Linked DNA regions of Massilia sp. METH4. The protein of the gene in region 2 interacts with the protein of the main gene of each other region in a pairwise test. Links are inferred from orthologs where the notes say so. Each region holds a gene or a part of one and is shown on either strand. Other genes may lie near its edges.

Region 1 (4,395 bases), 400 kb from region 2 along the record:
ATGTCGCGGAACTGTGTTCCCTGGCGGTGTCCGCCAGCCTGCCGAACCGCGAACGCATCCTGGTATTCAATGGCCTCATCCTCGGCTCCCACCTGTTGGCCATGCAGCAGGACATCCGCCTGTACGCCACCGTGCAGCGCTCCGCCCTGATCAATACGCTGATCCGCATCATGCGCTACCCCTTTCGCCCGAGCGGAGACCAGACGCTCGACGCGGCCGTCATTCCCGACGATAAATACTGGACCACGAAACCACTGCCGCGCCTGTATTACGTATCGGCCGAGTGGGCTACCGGTGCCGCGTCGTTCAAGCTGCTGCATGCCTTCCTGGACTCGGGCCTGACGATCGAAGGCATCACCCCGCCTGTCCTGGCTGCGGAGCCGCCGCCGCCGGTCGACGCAGAGTTGCCCGCCATTGCTGCCTGAGCATCGGGTGAGAAATAAAATACCACATAGGCAGTCAACATGAAATAAAAATGCATGGCATGTGGAGGGTGAAATTTCGTTTCATAAAACGTTATAACAAGTAAGCATATTTCGCCGACACTGCTCTACGATGCCTGCATATCAACAAATTACTGAAGAGGTCACCATGTGCGGCATCGTCGGCGCAGTAGCGCAACGTAATATCACCCCGATCCTGATCGAAGGCTTGAAGCGCCTGGAATACCGCGGCTATGACTCGTGCGGCGTCGCACTGCATACCGACGGCCGCCTGCAGCGCTCGCGCAGCACGTCGCGCGTGGCGGAGCTGGAAAAACAGACGCAGGAAATCGGCCTGCAGGGCTTCACGGGCATCGCCCACACGCGCTGGGCCACCCACGGCGCGCCGGCTTCGCACAACGCGCACCCGCACTTCTCGCCGAATTCCGACAATGCCCGCATCGCCCTGGTCCACAACGGCATCATCGAAAACCACGACGAGCTGCGCGACGAACTGACGAAACTGGGCTATGTGTTCCAGAGCCAGACCGACACCGAAGTGATCGCCCACCTGGTCGACCACCTGTACACGGGCGACCTGTTCGAAACGGTGCAGCAAGCCGTCAAGCGCCTGCACGGCGCCTACGCGATCGCCGTGTTCGCCCGCGAAGAACCGCACCGCGTGGTGGCCGCCCGCCAGGGCTCGCCGCTGATCGTCGGCCTGGGCAAGGGCGAGAACTTCGTGGCGTCCGACGCGATGGCGCTGGCCGGCACCACCGACCAGATCATCTACCTGGAAGAAGGCGACGTGGTCGACCTGCAACTGGGCCGCGCCTGGATCGTCGACGTCAACGGCAAGCAGGTGGAACGCGAAGTGAAAACCGTGCACGCGCACACCGGCGCCGCCGAGCTGGGCCCGTACCGCCACTACATGCAGAAGGAAATCTTCGAGCAGCCGCGCGTGGTGGGCGATACGCTGGAAGGCGTGACCGGCATCATGCCGGAACTGTTCGGCGACGAAGCCTTTAAGGTCTTCAAGCAGATCGACCGCGTGCTGATCCTGGCCTGCGGCACGAGCTACTACTCGGGCCTGACGGCCAAGTACTGGATCGAATCGATCGCCAAGGTACCCGTCAACGTGGAAATCGCCAGCGAATACCGCTACCGCGACAGCGTGCCGAACCCGAATACGCTGGTGGTCACGATTTCCCAGTCCGGCGAAACGGCCGACACGATCGCCGCCCTGAAGCATGCACGCTCGCTGGGCATGGAAAACACGCTGACGATCTGCAACGTCGCCACCAGCGCGATGGTGCGCGAGTGCAAGCTGGCCTACATCACCCGCGCCGGCGTCGAAGTGGGCGTGGCATCCACGAAAGCGTTCACCACGCAGCTGGCCGCGCTGTTCCTGCTGACGCTGTCGCTGGCCCAGGTGAACGGCCGCCTCACGGACGAGGAAGAAGCATCGCACCTGAAGGACATGCGCCACCTGCCGTCCGCGATCTCCGCCGTGCTGGCGCTGGAACCGCAGATCATCGCCTGGGCCGATGAATTCGCCCGCAAGGAAAACGCGCTGTTCCTGGGCCGCGGCATGCACTACCCGATCGCCCTGGAAGGCGCGCTGAAGCTGAAGGAAATCTCCTACATCCACGCCGAAGCCTACCCGGCCGGCGAATTGAAGCACGGCCCGCTGGCCCTTGTGACGGAAGAAATGCCGGTGGTAACGATCGCCCCGAACGACGCGCTGCTGGAAAAGCTGAAGTCGAACATGCAGGAAGTGCGCGCCCGCGGCGGCCAGCTGTACGTGTTCGCCGACGTCGACTCGCGCATCGCCTCGGGCGAAGGCGTGCACGTGATCCGCATGCCGGAACACTATGGCTGCCTGTCGCCGATCCTGCACGTGGTGGCACTGCAATTGCTGGCGTATCACTCAGCGCTGGCGCGGGGTACCGATGTGGACAAGCCGCGCAATCTGGCGAAGTCGGTGACGGTGGAGTAAAGGCCAAGTGCGGGCTTTGACGTTGATGAGCCTAGATTATGTTTGTCAAACGTAGATTATGTTTGTCAAATTTCGGCGTGTGAACATAATTGGCGTGCATACCTAACGTCTGGCCGATGAACCCATCGTTACTTTCCGGCAACGATGGGCATGCTTTCTTCATCAGCTCGTCAGATCCTCAGGCTGCGGTCGAGCGCTTGAGATTCCATCGGTGAAGGAATTGTCATAATGGTTGATGAACGTAATACACTTGACGCTCCCTGATTCCCAACAGGTGATCCGAGTGAATTGTGGAAAAAGCTGCAGTGTGCCATCGGTGACGTCATCACGCGATGTGGAAGGCAACGTATCTCAGCTAATTAACTGAGTGTCTGGAATCGACTGATGACCCTAATATAGCCGTCGATTCAAAGCATTGATAGGCTCGAACCATGCCCAGCCAGTTCGATGCAGCCACGCCTTGATTTGCTTGGTGAACATACTACGCAATTTGACGGCTAAAAGTCGTTTATTGCATAATCGACATAATACTTTTGGTAACCGATGAAAAATGGGAAAGGCGGGTCGCATGTTCGCATCGGGCTTGCATTTTGTTGTCTCAGCATTTCCAATATGGCCTGCGCCGTAACCTGCCCAGTCTTTATTTAAGCTTTTTGGCGATATAGTCTGCTCTGGCCCTGATTCCCGCCTCTGTCGCATCTTTGAGCGCCATGCGTACCCGCTCAAGATACTTGCGTCCCCGTCCAGTGCGAGCAGCTTCGTCAATTAGGGAAATTGCGAGCGGACCATCGTCGGTCAGGCGACCGAAACTTTGAGGGGCGAGGTCCTGCTCGACAAACCTTCGTGTGACCGTCTCCGTCAACCGGACACACATGTCAGAACTGAACCAAGCGTTCCAATCTAGACGCCAGCTTGCGATGCTTTTCGCCTCATCAGAGAAACCTCCTTCTTCAAATGCCCTGTAAACACGGGTAAAGGAGTAACGCAACAGCTCGGCCTGAGATCTGGATTCCCAGCCTAGCGCCCGTGCCAATAAAAACGCCGAAAGAAAGTCCTCGTCCGACCGGACGAGGACGCCAGTGGCTGTCCGTAGCGCGATGAGCCAAGGGTCCTCGCCACAAGCATTGGGAACATCGTCGGGACGGGATTGCCGGGCTACAGCCAAGATCGTCGCCATCCGCGTCACCCGGCCGGTGGCGAGTACGGCAGCAGTCTTGTTTCGATCGCGGCATAAGACGGCCAGCCACTGCAGCATCGTACTAGGATCGGCCTCAGCAGACTCCAAGGCACTGATTAAATCCACAGGATCTGTTCGGCTGATGATTGCCGTAGCGGGTCCGATGCGGCCTGCGGCCAGCAGGGCTCGGGCAGCACGGCCCACATCCTGGTTTGAAATGCGTTCCGCCAGCCCATCGTCAACTTCGGGGATGCGCCAAAAGGCCGGGTGCATCAGAACGTCCGGGCGTCGCTCGGCTATGGCGCTCGCGATTTGACCGTTGGTCTGCAGCCCTGCCACAATTTGGTCCGATTGCATCTCCGCCAGTGCATGCGACGTGACACCGCCGAGCGGCCCTTCAGAGACGAGTGCAGAGTAGAAGCGACGAGGTGATCGTCGCCACAGTTCGATGCCAACTCGATCGCCGATCTCGGCCTGCTCTGCCGGATCGCTTGACCGTTCCAGCGTTTCGAGGAGGAACTCGAATACCTCGTCTTCGATTTGACCGGCCGCCTTCAGCGCTTGCCGTGCCACGAGCGTACGAACCGACCTGGCCTGCCGCCGTCCGTCGCCATTGAGAGCCGCGAGGGCGGATACTGCCGACGTCAGGTCGGGTGGATGACTGCCCAAGAGACTCGAATAAAGCTCACAAAGCGGCCGCATGGCACGCCGGCCGCCATCGACATCGCCCCCGATGCGCTTGAGAAATTCGCGCAGCGTTGACGATGCGGGCTCGGCGAGATCGGTTAACAGAGGTT
Region 2 (5,203 bases):
TGTACGTGCCGCTGGCGAAACCGGCGCTGCGTTTTGCGCGGCGTTTCAAGCCGGACCTGTTCGTGACCAGCTATATCCGCCCAGGCATGCTGACGCATTCGCCCCAGGAAGCGACGGCCTACGCGGCAGACCCATTGATCGCCAAGAGCATTTCCGCGCAAATCCTGCTGGAGCTCGCGGACACGGCGAAGCGCATCGTCATGGATGCCGCGGCGATCGACGTTCCGGTCCTGATGCTGGTGGCCGACAAGGATTATGTGGTCCATGAAGCGCCGCAAAAAACCTTCTTCGAGCGCCTGTCGTCGCCGCTCAAGCGCTATGTCAGGCTGAGCGACTGCTATCATGCCGTCCTCTACGAGCGCGACATGGCGGCTGCCCTGGAGGCCAGCCGTGCCTTCATCGCCGACTGCTTTTCCACGGCGCCGCTGTCACCCGTCCACTATGTGCAGGCGGACAGCACGAGCGCCAGTGCCCGCACCTACGCGGCGCTGCAGCGCGACGACTACGGCAGTGCCGCCACGCGGGCATCCTATGCGGTGCAGCGCAAGATGCTGTCGATGCTCGGCTGGCTGAGCAACGGTATGCGCATCGGCTTGCGGCACGGATTCGACTCCGGCGCATCGCTCGACTACGTCTACCGCAACCAGGCCGGCGGCAAGCTGCTGTTCGGCGCGGTGATGGACCGCGGCTACCTCGATGCCGTCGGTTGGCGCGGCATCCGCGTGCGCAAGACGCAACTGCAGCAACTGCTCGCACAGCGCATCGCGGCCCATCCCGCTGCGCATTCCGCCGATGAACCGCTGCGCATCCTGGACATCGCCGCCGGTTCCGCGCGCTATGTGCTGGAAACGGTCAAGCGCTTCCAGGACCGCCATATCGAAGTAACCCTGTGCGACTACGAACAGCACAACGTGGACCGCGCACGGGAACTGGCGGCAAGCCTGGGGCTGCACGCCATGGTCGATTGCCGCCAGCGCGACGCATTCGACAGCACCAGCTACGGCGGGGAGGAGGGCAAGTACGATATCGCCGTGGTGTCCGGCCTGTATGAGCTGTTCAGCGACAATGCGATGGTGCTGCGCTCCCTGCGGGGCGTGGTGGCCAGCCTGAGGCCCGGCGGCTACCTCATCTACACCGCCCAGCCGTGGCACCCGCAGCTGGAGATGATCGCCGGCACGCTGACCAACCACCGCGGGGAACCGTGGCGCATGCGCCCCCGTCCGCAGGCCGAGATGGATGCGCTGGTGAGCGTGGCCGGTGCGGAAAAGCGTGGCACGCTGATCGGCGTGGACGGCATCTTCACCGTGTCGGTGGCACGGAAAGCCGCAGCGCCTGGCGCAGCCGGTTGAACACCGTCAGCACGGCCAGCAGCAGCACCACGCACAGCAAGCCGTTGCTCCACAAGGGGGCAACGCCCGAGCCGATCAGCAGGGCGATCACGCCGAACGCAAACGCGCGGTCGCTCTTGCCCATCGGCCCATCGAAGCGGCGCTCGACACCCACGCCATGGGCGAGCACGCCGGCGAATTCGGCCAGCAGCGCCACCACGACCAGCACCGTGACCAACGGCGCGGAAATGCCGGCCGCCAGCGCGAACGGCAGGTACAGCGCCGCATCGGAAACCTGGTCGCCCATCTCGTTGAGCAGCGCGCCCAGATTCGTCTTGTTTCCGGTTGCGGTGGCGAGCATGCCGTCGATCGCGTTCAACGCCATGCGCAGCAGCAGGAAGGCCGGCAGGCCGTACCAGAGGGCCGCGTTGCCGGGATGGAGCGCAAGCGCCACCCCATAGGCGCAGGACAGGAACATGGCTGCCAGCGTCACCTGGTTCGGCGTGGCGCCCGCGCGGGCGAAGGAGAGCAGGGCGGGGCGCAGCAACTGCTGGAAGCGTGGTTTCAGCTGGTAGATCGAGAAAGGCATCGTTGGGTTTTCCTTGCATGGAGACGGGCGATGAAACGGCTGCGACTGTAACCCATTGCGCAGTGGAGGAAAACAGGGCGGCCCTGCGCGTGCTGCTCCGCGACCAGCGCCAGCACCGCACGTACCTCCGACGGCCGCGGCGCATGCAGGTCGAGCAGCGGCGCATGCCGGTAATGGATGCCACGCAGCGCCCGCACTTCCGGCAGTTCCGGCGACAGGTCGATCACGCAGCAATCGTTCGGCAGGCGCCGCGCCTCCACGGGGGACAGGCGCCGGCCCACGAACAGCCCCGGCGCCTGCTGGGTGAACGCCGCGCCGCCCCGTTCGCGCAGGCGCACCAGCGCCCAAGTCAACAGGTAGCCGGCCAGGTAGGGCCAGTACAGCAGCCATGCCACCATCGAGTGGCGCCCGGCGCGCTTGCGCAGGAAATTGCTGTCGCGCCGCGCGTACGCGAGCGCCACCAGCAGCAGGCAGGCAGCGGCATACAGCGCCACCCAGCTGCCCAGCACGAACCAGCCGGCGTGCAGCGTGATGCCGGCGGCGATCGTGTAATGGAATGCCACCGTCGAGCGTCGCGTGGAGCCCGGCCGCACGAGCCGTGCCACGGCGGCACCGAGGGCCAGCCCCGCGACCACGTCGGCGACGTGGTGCTGCCACGTGAACAGCGTGCTGGCCGCCACCAGCACCAGCCATGCGGCCAGCGCGAGGCGCCGCCACCCCCGCACCAGTGGGCGCAATGCGAGCCAGAACAGCAGGCAGTACGCCACGTGCAGCGACGGCAGCTGGTTGTATGGCTGGTCGACCATTTCAAGGAAGCCGTAGGCCGCCGCCAGCAGCGGATCGTCGAGCGCCGGGCGGGCCAGCGTGAAGCGGGCCGGGAAGATGGCGAAGACCAGCGCCGCGATCACGGTCGCCGACGCCATGCGCCGGCCGGTCACGCGCAACTGCTCGGCGGTGGGCACCACCATGAACACGAGGGTGAAGAAGAGGGCGGACGTGGCATAGGGAACGATCATCCACGGCCAGAACGGCATGCCGGCCTCGAACGGCAGGGCCACGCTGTGCCGCAGCGGCGCGTGCGCGGCGATGACCTGGCTGAGCGGGTAGCACAGGCCGAACACGAGCCAGTTGAACAGCAGGTGGCCGGCGCGCACTCGGATCGATGGCAGCTTGCCTTGTGATTGAAATCGCATTTGGGCATTATGCAGGGCATGCAGAAACCGCATCAATACGCGCGTTGCCTGGTGCTGGCCGGTGGCGGCTTTCGCTTCGGCTATTACCTCGGCATCCATGCGGCGGCCGAGGAAACCGGCCACGCGCCGGATATCCTGCTGGCCAGCTGCGGTGGCGCCGTGGCGGCGGCGGCGATCGCCCGCCTGCCCGATGCGCAGGCGCGCAAGGCGTGGCTGGCCTCTCCGGAGGTGTACGGCTTCTTCGCCGGCGTGCAGTCGACCGCGCGCGCGGCGCCATGGCCGATGCTGGCCGGCGTCGCGCGGCGCTGGCTGCACCGCGCACAGGTCCCGGTCGTTCCCGACCTGTTCGACGATTACCTGTTCGACCTGCCGGCCCGCGTGCCGCTGCCCCCGCCGTCGGGTGCCGACGGACCGGCGGTGGCGATCGTCGGCGGCAAGCTGCTGTTCGGCCGCGAAGACGTGGGGCGGCCGCGCGGCGGCCGCGCGCTGTTCGCGGAAACCGTGTTCGCCGATGCGCGCGTGGCCGGCCTGCTGGACGGGATGACCGCGCCCGCTGCCGACCCGCGCTGGAGCGGTGGCGCCATCGCTCCCGGCCTGCACGTCGACGGCGCGATGCCCCTCGAGGACGCGGTGCGCACTTCGGTGGCCGACATGTTCTATTTCCGTTGCCACGCGCACGCGGGCTGCCATTACACGGGCGGCGTGATCGACCTGTTCCCGATCGAGCTGGCGCGGCGCCTGGCCGCCAGCGTGGCGATGGAGCGCAAGGGGCGGCTCAATCCCTGGCTGGTGTCGCCCGCCTGGCGTGCGGTGCTCGGCATCGATGGCGATGCGCGCTGGCGCGCGGTCCATGGGCAGCATGCCGACGTGTGGATCGATACGGCGGACATGGCGCAGGCGCTGCGTGGCCACGGCCTCAAGAAGGAAATCCGCTGGCGGCAGAACCGCATGCGCCTCGTCGCCCCCGCCTACGCGGCGTACCGTACCCAGGTCGAAGCGCAGTGGCAATACGGCTACCGGAAGGGACTGGCCGCCTTCACACGAAGTGGGAGTACATGAAAAGGATCATGATCATCGGCGGCACGCGCGGCATCGGCCTCGCGCTGGCCGAACACTATGCCGGGCAGGGCGCCACGCTGGCGGTGTGCGGGCGCGATGCCGCGCGTCTGGCCGGGCATCCATTGGCCAGCCACCCGCGAGTCTCGGTCGAAGAGGCCGACATCACCGACCGGGCGGCGCTGCGGCGCGCGATGGACGCGTTCGCGCCCATCGACCTGTTGATCGTCACCGCCGGGCAGTACACCGATGCCGCCGCCATCGCGGCGCAGCCGGAGGCCACGCTTCCGGTGCTGCGCACCAACGTCGGCGGCCTGTACGACGCCTTCGACATCGCCGCCGGCCACATGCGGCGGCAGGGGCCCGGCCACCTTGTCGCGGTCGCGTCGATCGCCGGGCTGCTGAGAGACTATCCAGGCGCCTCGCTGTACAGTGCCAGCAAGCGCGCCGCCATTGCCATTTGCGATACGTTCCGCAAAGCGCTGGAACCGTTCGGGATCGCCGTTACCGTCATTGTGCCGGGCTATGTCGACACGGCCCGGCTGCGCGAGCTGAACGGCGGCGATGCGAGCCGGAAGCCTTTTCTGCAAACCGAAGCGCAGGCGGTGCGGCGCATCGCGCAGGCCATCGAACGGCGCGCGGAGCGCTGCGTGTTTCCCTGGCAGTTGCACCTGCAGGTGCGGCTGTTCAACCTGCTGCCCCGGTCGCTGCGCGGGCTGCGCCGAAAATAAAGCCCGCACGCGGCGGGCTCCATGTTCGGCATGAGCGGACTGGATCAGAACCGGTAAGCCAGCTTGACCACGCCGTAATCGACACCGCTGTTCGGCTTCTTGATGCTGCCGTTCGAGAAGTGCTGCATCTTGACCGCCACTTCCCAGTTCTTGTTGAACACATAGCCGATGCCGATGTGGTCACCGAACTGGAAGGCGGTCGACAGGCGATCGTCGTTGTTGTTATAGGTTTCGGACATCAAGTGCGCGCCGATGCCGATCTCGGCATAGAAGCCCAGCTTGTTCTTGTTTTCGAAGCGGAACACG

What was found. The genes of interacting proteins can lie anywhere in the genome.
Region 1: the proteins of V6Z91_RS06295 (region 2) and glmS interact in binary tests that used the Escherichia coli proteins (3 or more experiments, as listed by UniProt). The link is inferred for Massilia sp. METH4 from one-to-one orthologs.

The regions. Positions count from the first base shown.
Region 1 is NZ_CP146614.1:1,811,711-1,816,105, reverse strand. The notes cover bases 31-3,006. They hold glmS (glutamine--fructose-6-phosphate transaminase (isomerizing)), read left to right. Parts: upstream 31-591; coding sequence 592-2,421; downstream 2,422-3,006. Other genes in these bases: V6Z91_RS08090 (hypothetical protein), read left to right, coding at 31-425. Also shown: more of V6Z91_RS08090, read left to right, coding at 1-30; V6Z91_RS08080 (hypothetical protein), read right to left, coding at 3,062-4,395. UniProt on the Escherichia coli protein: Catalyzes the first step in hexosamine metabolism, converting fructose-6P into glucosamine-6P using glutamine as a nitrogen source.
Region 2 is NZ_CP146614.1:1,415,353-1,420,555, reverse strand. What follows is about bases 1,002-3,882. They hold V6Z91_RS06295 (phosphatase PAP2/dual specificity phosphatase family protein), read right to left. Parts: upstream 3,111-3,882; coding sequence 1,893-3,110; downstream 1,002-1,892. Other genes in these bases: V6Z91_RS06290 (patatin-like phospholipase family protein), read left to right, coding at 3,129-3,882; V6Z91_RS06300 (CDP-alcohol phosphatidyltransferase family protein), read right to left, coding at 1,300-1,917; V6Z91_RS06305 (bifunctional alpha/beta hydrolase/class I SAM-dependent methyltransferase), read left to right, coding at 1,002-1,349. Also shown: more of V6Z91_RS06305, read left to right, coding at 1-1,001; more of V6Z91_RS06290, read left to right, coding at 3,883-4,169; V6Z91_RS06285 (SDR family NAD(P)-dependent oxidoreductase), read left to right, coding at 4,178-4,897; V6Z91_RS06280 (acyloxyacyl hydrolase), read right to left, coding at 4,942-5,203.